DNA from 4 places in the Paenarthrobacter aromaticivorans genome. Region 4 is predicted to be linked to each of the others. Evidence: riboswitches for the same ligand, from Rfam matches in the RefSeq annotation. Region 4 holds a riboswitch; each other region holds the start of a gene.
What was found. Region 4 has a riboswitch for cyclic di-AMP ahead of KSW38_RS17790 (hypothetical protein). Riboswitches for the same ligand answer to the same signal wherever they lie in the genome.
Positions count from the first base shown of each region.

Region 1: another riboswitch for cyclic di-AMP. It lies ahead of KSW38_RS00510 (aggregation-promoting factor C-terminal-like domain-containing protein); the one in region 4 lies ahead of KSW38_RS17790 (hypothetical protein).
Region 2: another riboswitch for cyclic di-AMP. It lies ahead of KSW38_RS02430 (NlpC/P60 family protein); the one in region 4 lies ahead of KSW38_RS17790 (hypothetical protein).
Region 3: another riboswitch for cyclic di-AMP. It lies ahead of KSW38_RS16660 (M23 family metallopeptidase); the one in region 4 lies ahead of KSW38_RS17790 (hypothetical protein).

Region 1 is NZ_JAHOPC010000001.1:110,653-115,873, reverse strand. Features, by position in the region: gene KSW38_RS00520 (pyridoxal phosphate-dependent decarboxylase family protein) at 1-1,311, shown strand, start outside; gene KSW38_RS00515 (MerR family DNA-binding transcriptional regulator) at 1,322-2,080, opposite strand; gene KSW38_RS00510 (aggregation-promoting factor C-terminal-like domain-containing protein) at 2,292-3,107, opposite strand; cyclic di-AMP (ydaO/yuaA leader) riboswitch at 3,113-3,270, opposite strand; gene KSW38_RS00505 (sensor histidine kinase) at 3,405-4,898, opposite strand; gene KSW38_RS00500 (response regulator transcription factor) at 4,902-5,221, opposite strand, start outside.
Region 2 is NZ_JAHOPC010000001.1:505,729-510,949, reverse strand. Features, by position in the region: gene KSW38_RS02440 (NCS2 family permease) at 1-1,355, opposite strand, end outside; gene KSW38_RS02435 (copper resistance CopC family protein) at 1,469-2,092, shown strand; cyclic di-AMP (ydaO/yuaA leader) riboswitch at 2,267-2,435, shown strand; gene KSW38_RS02430 (NlpC/P60 family protein) at 2,439-3,206, shown strand; gene KSW38_RS02425 (NAD(P)/FAD-dependent oxidoreductase) at 3,392-4,084, opposite strand; gene KSW38_RS02420 (universal stress protein) at 4,510-5,221, shown strand, end outside.
Region 3 is NZ_JAHOPC010000011.1:29,632-34,852, reverse strand. Features, by position in the region: gene KSW38_RS16670 (NlpC/P60 family protein) at 1-485, opposite strand, end outside; gene KSW38_RS16665 (C40 family peptidase) at 584-1,255, opposite strand; cyclic di-AMP (ydaO/yuaA leader) riboswitch at 1,317-1,480, opposite strand; gene KSW38_RS16660 (M23 family metallopeptidase) at 1,626-2,456, opposite strand; cyclic di-AMP (ydaO/yuaA leader) riboswitch at 2,463-2,692, opposite strand; gene KSW38_RS16655 (iron-dependent transcriptional repressor DtxR) at 2,892-3,587, opposite strand; gene serC (phosphoserine transaminase) at 3,891-5,021, shown strand; gene KSW38_RS16645 (DUF3027 domain-containing protein) at 5,106-5,221, opposite strand, start outside.
Region 4 is NZ_JAHOPC010000012.1:81,626-86,846, reverse strand. Features, by position in the region: gene KSW38_RS17805 (DUF6480 family protein) at 1-8, shown strand, start outside; gene KSW38_RS17800 (ATP-dependent DNA ligase) at 97-1,164, opposite strand; gene KSW38_RS17795 (hypothetical protein) at 1,212-1,445, shown strand; cyclic di-AMP (ydaO/yuaA leader) riboswitch at 1,575-1,725, shown strand; gene KSW38_RS17790 (hypothetical protein) at 1,728-3,086, shown strand; gene KSW38_RS17785 (PucR family transcriptional regulator) at 3,321-4,538, opposite strand; gene ald (alanine dehydrogenase) at 4,744-5,221, shown strand, end outside.

The sequences.
Region 1 (5,221 bases), on a different contig from region 4:
AGCCGTTCTGTGCGTCCAGCGTCCGACGCCGATCAGGTCGCCTCGAGTCTCCTCTCAAGCCTTCCCGATGAAGCAACGGATGCGGCTGACGTAGTAGATGAGCTCGCCGCATTGGCTGAGCCGGGGTTGATGGCCATCCAGTCCGGACGCTTCTACGGCTGGGTGATGGGCGGGACGCTGCCGGCTGCCATGGCTGCAGATTGGCTTGTCTCGGCATGGGACCAAAACGCCGGGCTCAGGTTTGCGACTCCAGCTGCCGCCGCGATCGAAGAATCCGCAGCGGCCTGGCTCCTGGAATTATTGGATCTTCCGCGAGGATCCGACGTCGGGTTCACCACTGGCGCTACCACGGCCAACTTCGCGGGCCTGGCCGCCGGGCGTCAATACCTGATGGACGAGGCGGGGTGGGACCTCGCGGACCTGGGCCTGACCGGGGCGCCGCGGATCACTACGTTTGCCGGACGCGAACGGCACGCCGCCGTGGACCTCGCCCTGCGGTATCTGGGGCTGGGAGCATGCGTTCCCGTGGACACGGACCATCAAGGCAGGATCCTGCCGGACGCCCTCGCGGATGCCATGGATGAACAACCTGGACCTTCCCTCGTGTGCCTGCAGGCGGGCAATCTGCATTCCGGAGCGTTCGATCCGATGTCCGAAGCCATTGCGGTAGCCCACGACCGCGAGGCTTGGGTGCATGTGGATGGCGCATTTGGGTTGTGGGCGGCGGTCAGCCCACATCTACGCGGGCGGCTGGCTGGAGTAGAGGAGGCCGATTCGTGGGCCACCGACGCCCACAAAACATTGAACGTCCCGTACGACTGTGGCCTGGCCATCGTCTCCCGCCCCGAAGCCCTGAGACGCGCCTTCAGCATCCATACGAGCTACCTCATTGCAACCGAGACCGGACTGGGTGATCCGTTCGACAAAGTTCCGGAACTGTCCCGTAGGGCCCGGGGCATCCCCGTATGGGCTGCCCTGCGACAGCTGGGCAGGTCCGGAGTCATTGCCATGGTGGACAGGCTTGCCGCAAACGCCCGCGCGTTGGCGGAGGGCCTCGCCGGTATCCCGGGCGTGGAAATTCTGAACGACGTCGTTTTCACGCAGGTGTCGGTCGCCTTCGGCAGCGATGACCGCACTCACCGCGTCACCCAGAGACTCATGGCCGAAGGCATTGTGTGGATGTCAGGTTCCTCATGGCGCGGACGCGAAATCCTCCGGATTTCGGTGAGTAACTGGTCCACGGACGCAGGTGACGTCGCTGCCTCGATCGCAGCCGTTCGAGGTGCGGCAGAGGCCGAACCGGAAGCATAGCGACGTCCTGTTACAAGGCCGAGCGCGCCTTTTCCAGGTAAGCCATCAGCCCGGCCAACTGCTCAGCGCTCCACGGCAGTCCCGCGCTGATGGCCTGGCTGTTTTCCTGCCAGGCTGCACGCGCTGCAGCTTTGGTGTCCTCACTCGAGTGGAACATGGAACCGATACCGTCCCATGAGCGCACCCATTCCTGGACGGAGGGATCCGTGACGGGCCTCTCGGCTTGGACGTGCGCCAGTCCTTCTTCCACCAAGGCAGCCCACTGCTGCTTGGCGGCTTCGACTTTTTCTGCGCCGAGTTCTTCCCGCTTGTCCGCGAGTTGCTGGCGTTGTTCGGCTGTGAAGTTGTTTTCGAGCACGGTGATCATCTCCAACGTTGACATGAATTGTTCAGGGGTGGGCATGGCGTGTCCGTCCATGCGTGACAAGAGCTCGCCCAAACGGTTTTGGAGCGCTTGGAGCTGCTGGGCGTGCTCCTGCACATGGACCAACTGCTGCTGGAGGAGGCCCCGAAGGGACTCCGGATCATCCTCGGGCGTTTGCAGCGCCTTGCCGATGGCCGCGAGCGGAAGCCCCAGCATCTGAAGGGATCTGATCCGGTATAGCCGGCGCAGGTCGCCCTCCGAATACCGGCGATGACCGGACGGTGTCCTTTGGCTTGCGGACAGCAGCCCGATCTCGTCGTAATGGTGGAGCGTCCGCACGCTGACGCCACATGCTGTGGCGAGCTCACCGATGCTCCACGGTCCGGATCCCCTTGTTCCCGTCATGAGCACAACGCTAAGTCCTGACGTAACGTCAGGTGCAAGCCGGCGTCGTCCGATTTCTTAAACCTGGGAAGGCAGGTTAAACGCGAAAACCGCCCCGGTCCCGCCGTTGGCTGCAGTAATCCCTGCTGCGAACGGCGGAAAACGGGGCGGCAATCGTGCCCTGAACGTTTGAGCCCGCTGGGGTGGGCTCAAACGTGCTTATTGAGTTGGCTTAGTACCAGTTGTTGGCCAAGTGGAAGGCGAGGGCGGCGGAGGGGGAGCCGTAGCGTTCCTTGATGTAGTTCAGGCCCCACTTGATCTGGGTCTGGTAGTTGGTCAGCCAGTCATCGCCTGCAGTTGCCATCTTGGAGGCCGGCAATGACTGCACGATTCCGTAGGCGCCACTGGATGTGTTGGTCGCGGTGGTCCGCCAGTTGGATTCCTTCTCCCACAGTGTGTTCAGGGCAGTCATTTCACCCGGACCCCAACCGTAGTTTGCGAGGATGCTGGCGGCGTATGCCTTGGCAGCAGCGGGATCGTCCACGGCTTTGGGAGCCGCAGCAGCGGCCGCGGCTGCAGCAGCGGCGGCATCCGCAGCCTGCTTGGCGGCTGCATCAGCGGCAGCCTTCTCGGCGGCAGCTGCCTGGTCGGCAGCGGCTTTCTCGGCCGCAGCCTTCTCCGCGGCAGCCTTCTCGGCAGCGGCCTGTGCCGCAGCCGCCTGGTCTGCAGCAGCCCTGTCTGCAGCGCCCTTCTTGGCAGCAGCATCCAAGGACGCAGAGATTTCCGCTGATTTGTTGCTGACCTGGGCGGTAGCCTGCGTCTCGGACGCCTGGCTCGTTTCGGGGAGATTGAATGCGGCGTTTGCTGCCTGGCCGAGCGATGCAACGCCCAATGCTGCGGCAACGACTCCTGCAACAACTGACATTCGTTGCCCGGTCTTGCCGCGCCGTGCAGCGTTCTTCAGAACGGCTTGCGACTTCGTCAGGGGAGCAGTGTGTTCGTCACGGTGACGCGCGGAAGGGCGCGTCTGATCGTTGAATTCAGACATGTGTGATTACCTCTCAGCGCCTGCGGAGTTAGCTGTCGGGTTCGGATGAGGTCATCCGGCCGCGCGCGTAGCTGCGGCTTCACCCCAAGGGCAAGGAAAGTACTGTGCCCGGAGACTCTGGGTCCCCCGTCTCTGCCTCGAATGAGAACGGAACTCCGGGAAGTGGCAGAGCTCGGCGCATCCCGGGTGCGGGCCAGTTAGGGGCGACCCACCCTTTCGAAGGTACAGGAGGTTTCGGCTTAAGTCACATTTGGGTAACAGAGATCACGTTCACGGCGCGTCATGTTGCCCGATTCGTTATATGCGGTCGTTCAAAGCCGTAGGAAAGCGAAGAGCGAATTCGGTGTGTCCCGGCCGGGACGTCACTTCCACACTTCCCCCATGCGCCTGGACGATGGATTCGACGATTGACAGGCCCAATCCGGAGGTTCCTTCCGACCCCGATCTCGCCGCGTCAGCCCGGGCAAACCGCGAGAAGATACGGCTCTGGAACCCAGCGGGAATACCAGGCCCGTTGTCGGTGACTGTGACCACCGCACTACCGTCCGCGGAGAGCATGACGCCTGTGACCACCGTGGTACCTGGATCGGTGTGCTTGCGGGCGTTGGACAGCAGATTGGCCAGCACCTGATGCAGCTGGGTCGCGTCCCCGCGCACTGTAATGGGCTCGTCAGGGAGCTGGAGCTTCCATATGTGGTCCGGTGCCATCACCTTTTCGTCGCTGACGGTCTCGATCACCAGCTGCGTCAGGTCCACATCGGTGACTTTCAACGCCTGGCCTTCGTCCAGACGCGCCAACAGCAACAGGTCCTCCACAAGCGTGGTCATCCGTTCCGACTGACTCTGGACCCGTGCCAGCGATTTCCTGCCGTCCTCCGTGAAGTTCTCCGTCATACGAAGGAGTTCGGTGTACCCACGAATGGCGGTCAGCGGCGTCCGAAGTTCGTGGGAGGCATCGGCAACGAACTGCCGGACCTTGGTTTCGCTCTCCTGACGGGCTTCCAGGGCCCTGGAAACGTTGTTGAGCATTTGGTTCAAGGCGTGGCCAACGCTGCCAACTTCTGTTCCTGGATGGGAGGCCGACGGCGGTACGCGCACCGCGAGTGCCACTTCACCGGCGTCGAGGGGAAGGCGCGATACCTTGGTTGCAACCTCCGAGAGTTGCTCCAGTGGCCGCATGGTCCTGCGAATGATGACAGTGCCCGCGAGGCCGATCAGAACCAGGCCGCCAAGGGAAACAAACACCATGGTCCATACGAGCGAGGCCTCGGCGTTTTGCTTGTCAGCCAACGGTAGGCCCGTCACAATAATGTCGCCGTAGGGGGTCTCAACTGCCACCAGCCGGTAGTCGCCGTTGGACAATGAACGGTCAACGGGCCCCTTGTCGCGGGGGAGCGAGAGCAGGACCTGCTTGTCTTCTGCCGAGAGTGCCACGCGGCGACCGTTTGCGTTGAGGAAGCCCGAGTTGATGACCGCGGAACCATCGATCCGCGCGTTGAGCGTCCCGGCACCTTGGCCACGGGCCTCCAGTGGATCTGGCCGACCGCTTGAGGGAAAGCTCGACGGCGGCCTGCCGAATTCATTCGCGCGGCTTGAGGCCTGCTCCAACTGCTTGTCCAGTTGTTTGTTGAAGTACATGTCCATGGAGGCGTAACTAACCACTCCCACTGCGCTGCAAATAGCCACCAGCAAGGCCATCGCCACCAGGACCAACCTCGTGCGCAAATGCCAGGTGGAGGGATTGAGCCAGTTCCGCTGGGTCTTGCGGGTTACGCCTGAAGGGGTGGACAAGATTCAGTCCGCAGGCTTGATGACGTAGCCAGCGCCACGGACGGTGTGGATCATTGGCGGGTGGTTGGCTTCGATTTTCTTGCGCAGGTAGGAAATGTACAGTTCCACGATGTTGGCCTGCCCGCCGAAGTCATAGTCCCAGACCCGGTCCAGGATCTGTGCCTTGCTGACCACGCGCTTGGGGTTCTCCATGAGGTAGCGAAGCAGCTCAAACTGCGTTGCCGTGAGCTGGATGTCCTCGCCGGCGCGCGAAACCTCCCGTGTGTCCACGTTGAGGGTGAGATCACCCACCACCAGTTCCGCTGTATCCATGGCCGCAACAC
Region 2 (5,221 bases), on a different contig from region 4:
TCACGTGCCCGGCCCTGGAAAGTGCGGATCAGGACGTAGGAGATGAAGCCCGCGCCGAGGCCGTTGGCAATGGAGTACGTGAATGGCATGAGGGCGATCGTCAGGAACGCAGGAATACCAACGCCCCAGTCCTGCCAGTCGATCTTGCCAACCTGGGACACCATCATGAAGCCCACCACCACAAGCGCAGGCGCCACGGCTTCGAACGGAACCAGGTTAATGAGCGGCGTGAAGAACATGGCTACCAGGAAGAGCAGGCCCGTGACAATGGAGGCCAGCCCGGTGCGGGCACCCTCGCCAATACCCGCGCCCGACTCAACGAAGATCTGGTTGGACGAAACGGAGGCACCGCCACCGACGATTGCGCCCAGGGCATCAACCTGCAGGACGCGGTCCACATTGGGAATGTTGCCGTGCTCGTCCACCGTTCCTGCCTCGTTGGCCAGGCCCACCATGGTGCCCATGGCGTCGAAGAAGATGCTGAGGAGGATCACGAACGCCAACAGCGCAGCAGCCACAAATCCGAGGTGTTCAAAGGCTCCGAAGGGGTTGGCTTTGCCGATCAGGGAGAGGTCCGGCGCGCCCCATTCGGAAAGCTTGGGAGCCACCAGTGACCAACCGCGCGGGTTGACGTTCTTACCGTCGAAGCTGGGACCAATATGAAGCGTGAATTCAAGGATGGCGGCCAGGGCCGTGGACACCACGATGCCGATCAGGATTGCCCCGCGGACCTTTCGCACCACCAACGCGATGGTCAGGACCAGGCCGACGGCGAACACCAACGTTGGCCAGCCCATCAGCTTGCCATCCACGCCAAGGCCGAGCGGGACCGTGGTGCCGGCGGCATCCGGGATGCGTCGGACGAAACCAGCGTTGACCAGCCCGATCAAGGCGATGAAGAGGCCAATCCCTACTACGATCGCCGTCTTGAGCGCTTCCGGGACGGCCCTGAAAACGGCCGTGCGGAATCCAGTCAGTACCAGGATGAGCATGGTGAGACCCGAAAGCACCACCAGCCCCATCATGTCCGGCCATGTCAGCCCCGGGTGGGAGGCAACCGTCACGGCGACGAATGCGTTCACTCCCAGGCCAGTTGCCACGGCGAAGGGGTGCTTGGCCCAGGCGCCCATGAGGATGGTGAGGATGCCCGCTACGAAGGCAGTGGTTGCCGCTACGGCCGTGAAGCCGAGTGATGCTCCGCTCGAGTCTGCCCCGGAGAGGATCAGCGGGTTCAGCACCACGATGTAGCTCATGGCGAAGAAGGTTGCGAAGCCGCCGCGAATTTCCCGCGAGTATGTGGACCCGCGCTCGGAGATCTTGAAGTAGCGGTCGATTGCAGAACCTTGTTTAAGCATGAAGGTCTCCGGGGATCGGGGGAGTTTGCTCTCAAATCCTATGCCCGCCAATGTGGGCTGCTGGAACGATTCGCCTAGTCTGTAAGGAAGCCAACACTAGGAGAAACCGCCCCATGCGTACCATCCGCCCGCTTCTGGCCGCCGTCGTAGCCGCTATCGCTTTCGCTTCCGCGTTGCTGTTTGGTGCAGCTCCGGCCTCCGCGCACGACGTCGCCGAATCAACAACTCCGGCCAACGGTGCCCGGGTGGCTGAAGTGCCGGCGTCGGTATCCATCACGTTCAACAACCGGCCACTTGCCATCGGTTCGGGCGTGACTGTCACCGCTGGGGGCGAAAACTGGGCAGATGGCGCAGTGGAAATCATCGACAACATGGCTGTTCAGAAGCTGCGTCCGGGCGCTCCTGCCGGCGAATACACGGTGGTGTGGCGCGCGGTCAGTTCAGACTCCCACCCAATCGAGGGAACCTTCAAGTTCACAGCTTCCGGGACAGGCACGACGACGGCGGGCGGCTCAGCAGGTGCCTCCCCTTCGGCTTCGGCGGTTGTTCCGACGGCGGGCACAGCCGCTCCCGGTACGGAAAATACTGAGCCGGCTCCGGCAGCTTCCCAACCATTCCCCTGGAGCATCGTTGGCCTCGCTGTGGTGGCGATCGCTCTTGTGATCTTCCTCGCCGTTACCGCGCGGAAGAAGCTCGCGGCTCCGAGCGAGCCGGATGGCGAAAATTCCCCGGAATAGCAGGGTTTTCTACATACTTGCGAAGATCTCGAAACGGTCACCGCGACACGCCAAAAACGAACCGCTCGTTACGTAAATGTGACTTTGGGGTGATCTTCCCGTACGGTTGTACTTGTGCCTGTTCCACGTAACGGGCATTTCCGGCCTGATTGCCTAGCTCTGCCGCAGTCCGGAATCCGTTCGCAGACAAACCTACGGCAGAGACGGGGAACCCATTTTGGCCCGCTTTCAGAGCGCGCCTTGGGGTGAAGTCACGAAGCTTCCGCTGAACAGCGGGGGATAGTGGCCGGGTGACTCCCATCCGAATCCGACAGCTAACCTCGCAGGCATCGGGAGAGGCTCTTTCATGTCTTCACGCATTCTTCGCGGCCGTCGTAAGGCGGACAGCGTACGTCCTAATCCGTTCATCTCCATCTCCAAGGCAGTTGCCAGCAACGCATCTGGCGCAGGTCGCCAGGCCGCTGTCATCGCAGCAGCTTCAGGCCTCGTCCTGACGGGCTCCATTGCTGCCCACGCAGCAGAGACCCCTGTCCAGCGCGACTCCAGCCCCGCTACTGTCGCCGAGACCGTAACTGAGGGTCCCACCAAGGTTGTTACGGCCGCATCCACGGCCACGATTAACTTCGAGCGCCCCGCGGTTGCTTCCGTGGCGGCTCCCGTCATTGAAAAGCCGGCTCCCGTTGCTCCGGCTCCGGTTGCCAAGAAGGCCGCGGCAACGACCACCGTCCAGGCATCTGCAACCACTACGGCTACCGCTCCTGTTGCGGCTGCTCCCGCTGCAGCTCCGGCTGTTGGTGGCGTCAACGCTGCCATGGTCGCCTCGGCTTACGCCCAGATCGGCATCATGCAGGATTGCACCGCCATGGTGGAAAGGGCCCTCGGCTCTGCAGGCATCCCGGTTGGGGACCTCGCACCCATGCAGTTCCTGAACTACGGCAAGGTTGTCAGCGACCCCCAGCCCGGTGACATGATCGTCCAGTCCGGCCACGTAGCCATCTACATCGGCAACGGCCAGGCTATCAGCGGAGGCATCAACGGCAACCAGACGGGCATCCACCCGATCAGCTGGCTCACCGCAACCGGCCCCATCACGTACGTACGCGCTGGCGCCTAAGCTTCACGCTCCAACTCAAAGGCCGGTGCCTTCGAGGACTCACGTCTTCGAAGGTACCGGCCTTCTGAGTTAATTTTTGTTCGTTTCAGGAACAGGCTTCGGTTGGCTCGACCATTTCCACGTTCCGGTTCCGGGCCAGAATTCCAGGCCAAGGGTTCTAGTCCTAGGTTCTAGTCCTAGGGGTTCTAGGCAAGGGCGATGCCTGGCCCGGCTGGGAGGGCCACCTTGGATGAGATCGCTTGCCCCACTGCCTTGGCTTGCCGCAGTACTTCCTTGGGCGTGGGCGTAATAAGTTCCCCTACGCCCACCAAGTGCATCCCGACGGCACGCATGGCTGCCGCGAAGTTCTGGCCTATGGCGATTCCCAGGTCGGCAAGCATTCGGCGTAGCTGGCTCTGCGCGCAGCGCGTCACCACGATGTGGTCGGCCAGGAGAACTCCGCTGGCTGTATGCACGGCCCACTGCCGCGGGGTGGACTCAAGGGGGCCATAGACGCTCAGCCCAGCCCTCAGGCTGGCCGTGTTCAGACTTGCGACGGGCCCGTATCCCAGCTGCGAGGACGAGTCTCCACCGAGGAAGTCAAGACGAACAGCGCGTGTGGTGGTGCGGACATCCAAGTGATGGCTGGCGGCGTAGTTGCGCAAATGGCGCAGGATTTCGTTGCGTTCCTGCATTGCCGCGGGGTCAGCTACGTCGCAGCGCTGGATCATTCCTGTGTGCACCGCCGGTCCGGTGGCCGATAAAGTACCAAAGCCATCCAGCACGATGGAACCTACGCCATAGCGGCTGAGTTCGCTGGCAACAGCCAAGCCGGAGAGACCGGTGCCGATCACCACGGTAGTAGTCCGTTCCGTGACGGAATCAGGAGTGAGTGACACTGCTTGGGTTCCTCCTTGACGTGTGTGCCTTTCGGCAGCGCGTGGGATCGCGTCCGAGTTCCCCAAGCGGCCGCAAATAAATGGCCGGGTTGTGTCCTGGGACACTTTTGCCGGCCATTCGGTGACTCGAACACTACCGAACTTTTTCTGCCATGGATAGCCTCCGCGACAGCGTGTTTTGGATGTTCATCCGCAGCGCAACCTGAAGGACGGAGAGCGTGCCAAAAACCGAGCCCGGACCGTTATCCACATACCCGATAGTCGCCTTGATTCGGCATTGCCAACCGAGAATAGTGGGCATTGGAAGGAGAACCCCACGGGTTCTTCGCCCTGGCTATTTGGTTGCACCAGCAAGGGAACACCGGTACGGAGAACCTCTGGCAGAATGGCCGGAACATCAAGCAGTAGGTGGAGAGGCGGGCCCCATGGACCAGCACGGCAGACACGTTGAAGAACCGCGGGACGGCGAGGACCAGGCTGTGGCGCCTGGCGGAATCGTCGTCGGAGTGGATGGTTCCGAGCACGGTCAATGCGCCCTTGTATGGGCTGCGCGTGAGGCGGACCGGCGCCAACTTCCCCTGCATATAGTCACGGCTTATTCGGTGCCGATCTTCGCAGCCTCCGGCCTCGACGGCGGATACGCCACTGTGGACGATTCCGTGATCCGCGAGGGCGCGGAAGCAATCGTCAAGCAGGCCATGGATAAAGTCTCCAGTTACAACATCGACGTCGACGCTTCAGTGGAGAATGGTGATGCCGCGGGTGTCCTCCTTGACCTCTCCGCGGACGCTGCCCTTCTGGTGTTCGGCAGCCGTGGCCGTGGTGGCTTTGTCGGGCGTCTCCTGGGCTCGGTCAGCAGCGCCTTGCCGGCTCACGCAAAATGCCCCACCGTAACGGTCCCGCTGTATTGCGCAGACCGTTTGGGCGAGAACACCGAGGACAAGCACATCAAGGCTGAGCACGCCAAGTCAGGGCCCCGCACCGTGGAAAACGTCGTCGCCGTTGGTGTGGACGGTTCGGAGCAGGCCCGAGTCGCTGTCCTTGAGGCGGCCGAACAAGCCCAGCGGATGGGCGCCAAACTGCGCGTCATTTGCGCAGTCCCGCAGTACAGCGGTTCATTGGCGTGGGTGCCGGCAC
Region 3 (5,221 bases), on a different contig from region 4:
ATGGTGCAGTCCTGCGTGACACCGAGCTGTGCGTAGGCCGCTGCAGCGATAGCCGCACCGAGGCCGCTGGATGCAGCAGGCGCCTTGGCTGCAGACGCATCCGAGTTGACCGCCAAAGTAGCGGTGCCACCGGCTGCCGGAGCTTCCTTGGCAGCGGCCTTCTCGACGACGGGAGCCGGGGCTTCCACAGTCTTGACCACAGGGCGCTCGTAGGAGATGGCAACGCTGGAATCGGCAGCAATGGTGGCCTGGGCAACCGACTGCACGTCAAGCGCAGACGCAGATGTAGATTCCCGCTGGACGTTGGTGTCGGCAGCATTTGCAGCAACGCCGCTGGTCAGGACAAGGCCCGATGCAGCTGCGATCACTGCTGCCTGACGGCCAACGCCACCGGCGTTGTCGCTGACAGCCTTGGCAATGACGGCAAGTGAGCTGGTCTTGGGGGCCTCAGCTCGATGCCGTGCAACCTTGTGTGCACTGGTCATGATTACTCTCTTTTCGTATCCGCGCACGCTGGGATCGCACGCGGGTAATGGGCTGCCAGCACTTGGGGGGCATGCTGGCTTACCCCGAATGGGATTTTCTAGCGGAGGGTGTAGAACGAGGATGTGCCGGTGGAAGCCACGGAGTGCAGAAGCGTGCCCTGGCTGGGGTTCAAAGCGCTGATCATCATGCCGTTACCGACGTAGATGCCCACGTGGGCTCCACCGTTCTGCACGACGAGGTCGCCGGGGGAAGGGGTGCTGGTGGGCGTCATGATCGTCCAGGCATTGACGCGGGGGATGCTGATGCCGGCCTGGGCGTAAACCCACTGGGTGAATCCGGAGCAGTCCCAGCCGTTGGGGGAAGTGCCGCCCCAAACGTAGGGGTGGCCGATGCCGGTGTAAGCAATTGCTGCAAGTCCTGAGGCCGCGGCGCTTGAAGCGGCATCCTTGGCGCTGGAGGACAGGGAAGCGAGGGTGCCGTTCGCTTGGCCTTCGGTTGCCGTGCGCTGGGAGGCCCGCTGAACCTTGGGAGCTTCCTTGGTAGCCACAACGGGGCTTTCGAAGGAAACCGTTGCGGTGGGCTCCGCGGTAACAACTGCGGTGGCGACCAGCTGCTGGGTGCTGGAGGATTCTGACTTGGAGACGTCGGTGTCAGCGGCCTGGGCCGGGAGTCCAACGCTGAGAACGAGCCCCGAGGCTGCGGCCAGAACGGCAGCTTGGCGGCCTACGGTGCCTGCATTGGTTGAGACAGCCTTGGAAAGGGTGTTCAACGGGTTCGTGCGAACCAATTCGGCGCGATGGCGCGCAGGGGTAGTGCGTGATGACACGAAGGTAGCCTCTCCCAATGCCTGCGAGGTGAGCTGTCGGATTCGGATGGGAGTCATCCGGCCGCGCCGCTTCAAGGAAGCTTTTGCGACTTAACCCCAAGGTCTTCTGACTCGAAGACCAAAATTGGTTCCCCCGCCCCTGCCAGACGATTTTTGCGAACGGACCTTGAGTGGTGGCAGAGCTAGGCAATCCACTCAAGTGCATCGGCCCCCTAAAAAGCCGATGCGCTTTAGACGGTACAACAGATGTTCGTGAATGTCACATTCAGGTCACGGGGCGTGTCATGAATGCGATAGACAACCATCAACTTGCTTACAGCCAGCCCATGGGATCTACGACTTCGCCGTTTACCTGGACCTCGAAGTGGAGATGGCAGCCGGTAGATGCTCCTGTGGTGCCGCTCAGCGCGACGGTATCGCCGCGGCTGACAGTCTGCCCCACCTTGACGTTGAAGGACGACAGGTGGTTGTACGTGGTCTCAAGGCCGTTGCCGTGATCAATCACGACCCGGTTGCCTCCGCCGTACTCATGCCACCCGGCGAACGTGACCTTGCCCGCAGCTGCGGCGTGAACAGCGGTTCCGCACTGGGCTACGAAGTCCTGGCCACGGTGGAAGTCGCCGGTGCCGCCGGTAAGGGGGCTGACACGGTAGCCAAACGGCGATGCCGTGACCAGCTTGTCCAGCGGACTTCCCAAGGTGCCAAGTGAGGAGGCGCGCTGTATGCTTCCCGCTGACTGGGCGCTCAACAACTGCTTGAGCTTGCCGTCCGGGTCAGCGGCGGTAGCGACTGCTGCACGACTGAAATCGATTTTGGCAGAGGCTGCTGCAGAAACTTCGGGCTGACTGCCACCGGGCACGGAGAGGGCCGACTCGGCCTGACCGGACTCGGACGTGGCCATGACGGGGCTTGTGGCAGGCAGGCCTACAGTCAGGGCAAGTCCGGTGGCGGCAAGCGCGACACCGGCCTTCTGCCCGACACCACTGGCTGCGGCGAAGTCGGCTACCTGGCGCAACGGGCTCTTACGGCGGCGCACCTGACGCGGGGTGTCGCGTGGCCGGATCTCCATTGCGGCGCGGGCTGGCCGCAGCTCAGCAGCGGGGCCGGACGCGCGGCGGCGGCCCCTGACGTTCTGCGATGTCAAACTCTGTTCCTCTCTGGAAAGCCTGCGAAGTTAGCTGTCGGATTCGGGTCAGAGAGTTCAAAGACCCGGTCCGCACGAAGCGCAAACGGCACACAGGTGTCCCCGGAAGGACTTGCGTTAGTAGGCACTTCTGCTGCGGACTTCACCCCAAGGCTGCTTCTTTAGGCAGCCGCTTGTGGTTCCCCCGCCTCTGCCAGTAGTTGATGACACACCTGATCTGCTGGCAGAGCTCGGCTCCAGATCAGGTAACGCTTTGGTATCGGCGCTAGTAGATAACTATAGGCGATTAAAGCCCGCAGTAATAAATTCGTTATCTTTCCAAACGACCGTGTTGTGGGTGTCCCCATATCATCAGTCGCGGAAATCCGCAGGTCACGCGCGTGCCAGCCATCCCAAAGTGAGGTTTGACACCCCCGCGGTCCGGGAAAGTCAGAGTCAGTTGACGGCCACGAAGACGTGCGCAGCTACCTCGGGAGGCAGCTCCAGTGCTCCTTCAATGCCAGGAACGCGGACGGAGATGTACTCCCCCACCCGCTCCAAGGAGACACTCGCGCCGGGACGAATTCCGCCTTCATCGAGCTGGGTGAGGAGCTCGGGCTCAACCTGGATGGGTTCAGCAAGCCGGCTGACCACTACACGGGAATCGGCAGCGTACCCGTCCATCGCATGCAGCAGGTTCACGTCCAGGCGGGCAAGGGGCTGGTTGGCGAGACCGCCAAGGGCTTCCAAACCCGGGATGGGGTTGCCATACGGTGACTCGGTGGGGTGTTCCAACAATTCATAGAGCCGCCGCTCCACCCGTTCACTCATGACGTGCTCCCAGCGACATGCTTCGTCATGAACGTACGCCCAGTCCAGACCAATGACGTCCGCCAGGAGCCTCTCGGCAAGGCGGTGCTTCCGCATGACTTCGGTTGCCCGCTTGCGCCCAACTTCGGTCAGCTCCAGATGGCGGTCGTTGGACACAATCACCAGGCCATCGCGCTCCATGCGTCCAATGGTCTGGGAAACCGTGGGACCCGAGTGCCGCAGACGCTCCGCAATGCGTGCTCGAAGAGCCACGATGTTCTCTTCTTCAAGCTCCAAAATGGTCCGAAGATACATCTCAGTGGTATCGATCAGATCCGTCATCCAGCTCAGCTCTCCTCGAACGCATTTCTTGCGTAATCTCCACCGTACCGCGTCCCAGCCAAGGTGGACGGTGTCCAACCGACACCTCAGGAACGTAACCCCAGCCTAGCTTATTTGGAATTACTCTGGATAATTTTTCCCTTGGCCGCAATGCCTGTGGTGCTCCGGCATTCCACGTGGCGGACTATGACAACCGCAGATTCCTGACGGTGGGTCCGGTCAGGCAGAATGAGGGAGTCGAAGGGGCAGCCGATGCCACCTGCCCACCTCCCCCTCTCTAACCGATACCCATTGGAGCCACACGTGAGCGACAACAGCATCACTATTCCCGCCGACCTGCTGCCCAAGGACGGACGCTTCGGCGCGGGACCGTCCAAGGTCCGCCCGGAACAGGTCCAGGCCCTGTCTGCCGCATCGACCACCATTCTTGGCACGTCCCACCGTCAGGCGCCGGTCAAAAACCTGGTGGGTTCGGTCCGCGAAGGGCTCAGCCAGTTCTTCCGTGCACCTGAGGGCTACGAGGTTGTCCTCGGCGTCGGCGGTTCCACTGCTTTCTGGGATGTAGCGGCTTTTGGGCTGGTTGAGAAAAAGGCCCAGCACCTGTCCTTCGGTGAGTTCGGTTCCAAGTTTGCCGCGGCCACCAACAAAGCCCCCTTCCTGGACGCATCCTCCATCATCAAGTCCGAGCCCGGCACGCGGCCGGTCTCCCAGGCGGAGGCTGGCGTTGACGTCTATGCCTGGCCCCAGAACGAGACATCAACTGGTGTTGCAGCCCCCGTCAAGCGCGTCGAGGGCGCCGACTCTGGTTCGCTCGTCCTGGTGGACGCTACCTCGGCCGCCGGCGGGCTGGACGTGGACGTCGCCGAATCGGATGTCTACTACTTCGCCCCGCAGAAGAACTTTGCCTCCGACGGCGGCCTGTGGCTGGGCCTGTTCTCCCCCGCGGCGTTGGAGCGCGCCGCCCGGATCAAGGCCAGCGACCGCTGGATTCCGGACTTCCTGGACCTGCAGACCGCTATCGACAACTCCAAACTGAACCAGACGTACAACACACCTTCGCTGTCCACGCTTGTGACTTTGGACGCGCAGGTACAGTGGCTCAACAGCAATGGTGGACTGGACTTCGCCAGCAAGCGCACAGCAGACTCTGCCAGCCGCATCTACTCCTGGGCCGAGGCTTCCGAGTACGCCACACCGTTCGTCGCGAAGGCTGAGGACCGCTCCAACGTCATCGCCACCATCGACTTCGATGACTCCATCGATGCTGCGGCAATCGCCAAGATCCTGCGTGCCAACGGCGTCGTGGACACCGAGCCGTACCGCAAGCTTGGGCGAAACCAGCTTCGTATTGCCACTTTCGTCGCTATCGAACCGGACGACGTCTCAGCCCTGCTCGCCAGCATCGACTACGTCGTGGGCGAACTCAAGAAATAAAACTGAAGAAGTAACTGCCGCGGAATTCCACGCAAGGGCAGGAAACGGCGCCGTCCCGGTTCCTACCGGACGGCGCCGCTGCCGTTAATCGCCCAGGCGGGCGTCGTCATCGTCATCGTCAGTTTCGGGATCGGATGCTTCGGCGGCGTCGTCTTCATCAGCCTGCACTGATTCCTCGGACACTTCCTCTACCGTCTCCT
Region 4 (5,221 bases):
AAGAGTAGCTCGTCGCCAAGCCGCTATCCCGTCGTTGCTCAACAACGGGATAGCGGCTCAACAACGTGATAACCGGCAACTGACGGACGCCCCGGGCTATGGCAGCCTCAGAATCTCCCCGAGGTCATAGTCAGCAGGCTCCTCCAGTTGGGAGTAGGTGCAGCTCTCCGGAGTCCGGTCCGGACGCCATCGACGAAATTGGGTGGTGTGCCGGAACCGGTCGCCTTCCATGTAGTCATAGGCAACCTCGATAACCAGCTCGGGCCGGAGGGGAACAAAGGAGAAGTCCTTGCCGGCGCTCCACCGGCTCTGCGCGCCCGGCATTCGGGAACCCGTAGCTGCGGCGTCTCCTTGATCGGCCCACTGACCCCAAGGATGTTCGCTGAACTCCGTCTGGTATGGCTCAAGTTCCGCCACCAGGCTTTCGCGCTTGGCCATGGGGAACGAAGCCACCACCCCCACGTGCTGCAGCTGACCGGCGTCGTTATACAGCCCAAGCAGCATGGATCCGACAACCTTTCCCGTTTTGTGCCAGCGGAATCCAGCCACCACGCAGTCCGCGGTCCGTTCATGCTTGGTTTTGAACATGACGCGCTTATTCGGCTGGTACGTCCCCCCGAGCGGCTTGGAAAGTATGCCGTCCAGCCCAGCACCTTCCAGCTGCACGAACCACTCCTGGGCTTGGTCGAGTTCCGTCACCGCCGGCGTAACGTACACGGGCGCCTCAGCCTTGGCCAGTGCCTGCTCCAAGGCAGCTCGACGCTCGGAAAACGGCTTGTCCATGAGGTTCTCGTCTCCCAGCGCGAGGATGTCGAATCCGATGAAGGAGGACGGGGTGCTCCCGGCAAGCATCCGTACACGGCTATCTGCGGGGTGGATTCGCTGCTGAAGGCCTTCGAAGTCGAGCCTGTTCCCAGCTATGAGGACGATCTCGCCGTCGATCACGCATTTGTCCGGAAGATTCTTCTGAAGGGCTTCCACCAGCTCAGGGAAATACCGTGTCATGGGACGTTCGTTGCGGCTGCCCAGGATGATCTCATCCCCGTCCTTGAAAACGATGGTCCTGAACCCGTCCCATTTGGGCTCAAAATGGCCCACATCAGGGATCGAAGGAACGGACTTGGCAAGCATGGGCGAAATGGGCGGCATCACTGGGAGGTCCATACGACTATGTTCTACCTGCCGCTCGCGGCTGAAGCTAGTCTTGGGCCATGGATATCTTGGCCGTTCTAGTGGCAGTGCTGGCAGCACCTGCCCTCGTTGCGGCCCTATGGTTCTGGGTCTCGCGCCAGAACAGCCAGGGGAAAGTCCGGCGCGGCGCCACGGGTGGGATGCTGGGAGTGGCGGACGAAATCTTCCGACCCGAAACCCATTACGCACACCAAGTCCAAAGGATCGAGCACGAGCTGCCAGCCCCGGCTCCGGCACCGGAGCCTAAGTCCTAAGGGACCTTCGCGCTGGAAGGCGTCCCGCCCGTTACATTAATGTGACTTTAGTATGGCGCTCATGTACGGTCTAAGAGCGACCCGTATCTCCGCTGGGCCGCTTCCGGGTTGACGCCGAGCTCTGCCGCAAACCGGGATCCGCCAGACTCGCGGCAGAGACGGGGGACCCAGAGTTCCCGGGCCTGATTTTCCATAGGCCCTTGGGGTGAAGCCGCCATGTGCGGCCGGACGGCCTCGTCCGAACCCGACAGCTAACCTCGCAGGCGTTGAGAGGCAACCACCATGTCCCCAACCATGGATCAGCCGCGCCGCGCCCAAATAGCGCGCGAGCGCACCCAGCCAACCGGACGCCGTCGGGCCCAACCCAGCGGATCCTCCACCAGCGCGCCAGCAGAAGGTTTAGAAGGCACGACGCCGGAACCCGCCACTGCTTCCACTCCCACCCCTGTGGCACCCACCACGCGCGCGGCCGCTCGCGCGGCAGAGCGTGCACGGGCAGCCCAGGCAGTTATTTCAGCTGAGACAGCTCCCGCTGAAACTGCTCCAACAGAAACAGCACCGGTGGACTCTGCTCCGGCGGATTCTGCTCCGGCGGGTTCTGCTCCCCTGGAGCAGGCAACTGCTGCGATTCCAACTGTTCAGGCGCCCGAACCGGTCGCGTCCGAACCGCCTGCGAATCCCGAGCCGGCCACCGCTGCCATCCCGATCGTTCAAGCGCCCATCCCTGCCGCTGCGCCCACCGCCGCCGCGCACGAACCCGAACCAGCCACCGCTGCGATCCCGGTCGTTCAGGCAACGAGCCCTGCCCAGCTCGCCGCGGCCGCGACCGCCGCTGCTGGTCTCGCAAGCCGGAAAGCCCTTCGCGCCCAGGAAACCGAGAGCAGTAATGCCCGTAAGGCGGCACCCGCTGCCGAAACCCTGGCAAGCGCCCCTACCTTCGGAGCTTCATCCGTGGGCGGGTCATCACGGGGTGGGTCATCTCGGGGTGGGTCGTCCTTCAGCCACGAACCACACGCCGTGCTCACCAAGGCGGCCTCGGTTAAAACAATGGGCCAGCGCATGGCAGTTGTAGCTGGAGCCTTGGGCTTGGTGTTGACTGTTGGCACCATGAGCCAGGCCTTCGAGCTTCCCTTCTTCGGGCAGGAAACGCCGACGAAGGAAGCCAGTGACGCAAAGACGGGTGGCGACAGCAGGCAGTCAACTTCGGCCGCCCCTGCACCCACCTCGTCCACCTCCACCGCCACCGCTTCGTCGGCCACCAGCGAGGCCGGACTGCCGGCAACTGTTGCAACGCAGTCGTCAGAAGAGGCACCCGCTCAGTCGCCGTCGTCCCTTCCGACTCCGCAGGTTTCACTTGCGGATCCTGTTTGGGTTCCTTCGGCAGTCCCGTCAGCTGTTGTTCCTGTGCCGGGCGTGACCACTCCTGTCCCAACCCAGCCGGCCCCGAGCCCGGTCCCGTCGGACACGGTTACCACCCCACCGGCCACGACCACCCCGACTCCAACGGGGACTCCGGCGCCCACTCCAACACAGACTCCGGCGCCAAAGCCGACCGGCAGCCCCAGCACCACCACACCGTCCACTGATTCACCCTTGGATCTGGACTCCGTACTTGACGGCGCCACAGGGATCTTGAAATGAGCACGCGGCTTCCCAGGACCAGCGCGCACGTCGGATGGCACGGCCGGTACTGCAGCAGCAGCCGCACTGCCACGTTCCGCAGTCGGATGGGCCGCTGGAGCTGCCAGCGGTTGCGCCGAGCCTAAGGACTCACGGCACCAGGAATCATCGCAATAGGAATAGCAGCAACAAGATGGGGCAGGCACCTACCAGGGTGTCTGCCCCTTGTGCTCCCTTCCGCACCTGATCCGGGGCCTAGATCCGGGGCCGCGAGGCCCACCTCTGGGCCTTCAGTGCGGCGTGCAACTCGAGCCTGATCCCACCGCTCAACGGATCAGCTCCGATGAGCTGGCGGATGCGGCCGAGGCGGTTGTAGATGCTGCTCCTGTGCAGATGAAGTTTCGCGGCAACGTCCTGCACTGAGCTGTCGTTGTCATAGAGCAGTTCCAACACGGGCAGGAGTTCGCCGTTCTTATCCTGGTCCTCCAAAGTCCTGAAATGAACGGAGCCCGTATCATCCCAGCCGCCCGGCGCCTGAAGACGATCGAAGAGTTGATAAACGCCCACCGCCCGGCTCTCCACCAGTTCCCCGAGGGGCGGATCCACGGCTGCGGCCTGCGCTGCCACCTTCGATTGCCTGTAGGCGCCTGCCAATTGCCGGATAACCTGGAACGGCTCACTGATGCCCAGGATCACCCGGTCCACTTTGCGGCCCGCCCGCTTTGCGAGCTCCAATTGATAGTGCACCAGGACCTGGGCGTGATCCGCCCTGCCACCGGATTCGCGGAACAGGACAACGGAATGCGTCTCCGTCCCGGCGCTGAACAGCGCGGCGTTGACACCAATGGTGGACTGCAGCGCTGCTGTTCGGTGCGTTAGCGTGGCGGCGATGGGGTCGACGTCGGTTCCGCCGCCGTCCGCGTCCAGGATGGTCACCAGTTGCCACGGACCGCGGCCTTGGATCTCCTTCCAACCGGCCACCGCTGCCACTGCGTTCGACTCGCCGGTGCAGGCCGCCAGAAACTCCTGCTCCCGCCTCCTGCGAAACTCTGACTCGGCCGTATTGGAATCGAGCAGCAAACCAGCCAACAGATCCAGTTCGTCACGCACGCCGGGCAATTCGGCGAGTATCGCCGTCGCGGTTTGCTCCTCAAGGTCCTGCTGCACCCATAAGTAGCCCACCCGAAAACCGCGCACCAACAGTGGGACGCAAACGCGCCCGAGCATGCCCAGCTCGTCGTTCGCCGGAACAACAACCGGGCGCACCGCCGTCGCGATGCCGTGGGAGAGCTGCCAAGCACTGACATCGCTCGGCACGCGTTTGCTCAACAGGAAGTTCACGCGGACGCGGTCGGCGTGCGACTGGTTGGAACTGTAGGCCAGGAGGACGCCGTCGAGGTCCTCCAGGGACAGCCCCCTGCCTAGCTTGAGCGCCACGCGTTCAACGATCTCCTCGACGTCCTGCTGCATCAAGAAAGCGTACCAACACAAGGCGACACCTGACGTCTCAGCCCTCGACAAATGTCGAGCTTGATTTGAGCTGTTCCTTGAATTTACGGGGTTTTCACTTGCGCCGAGCTGCGAGGTCCATGTCGCCTGCCTCACAGCCGGATTTATTCTGGAATCACAGCCCGCAGCAAATATCCGGCCGAAAAGCCGCTAACGATGGAGCCAGCAAATGATCATCGGCGTCCCCAAAGAAATCAAGAACAACGAGTTCCGCGTAGCCATCACGGCCGCAGGTGTCCACGAGTTCCGCACTCACGGACACACCGTTCTGGTTGAGCGGGGCGCGGGCCTGGGCTCGGGAATCACGGACGAGGAATACTCGATCGCGGGCGCCGAGATCGTTGCCGACGCGGACGACGTCTGGGGCCGGGCCGACATGGTCATGAAGGTCAAGGAACCCATCAAGGCCGAGTACCACCGCTTCCGCAAGGGCCTCATCCTCTTCACATACCTGCACCTCGCCGCAGAGCCTGAACTCACCGCCGAGCTCATCAACTCCGGCGTCACGGCAATCGCCTACGAGACGGTCCAGGAAGGACGCACCCTCCCGCTGCTCGCCCCGATGTCCGAGGTCGCGGGCCGCCTGTCCGTGGTGGTCGGCGCTTCCTCGCTGATGGCTCCGGCTGGCGGCAAGGGCATCCTCCTCG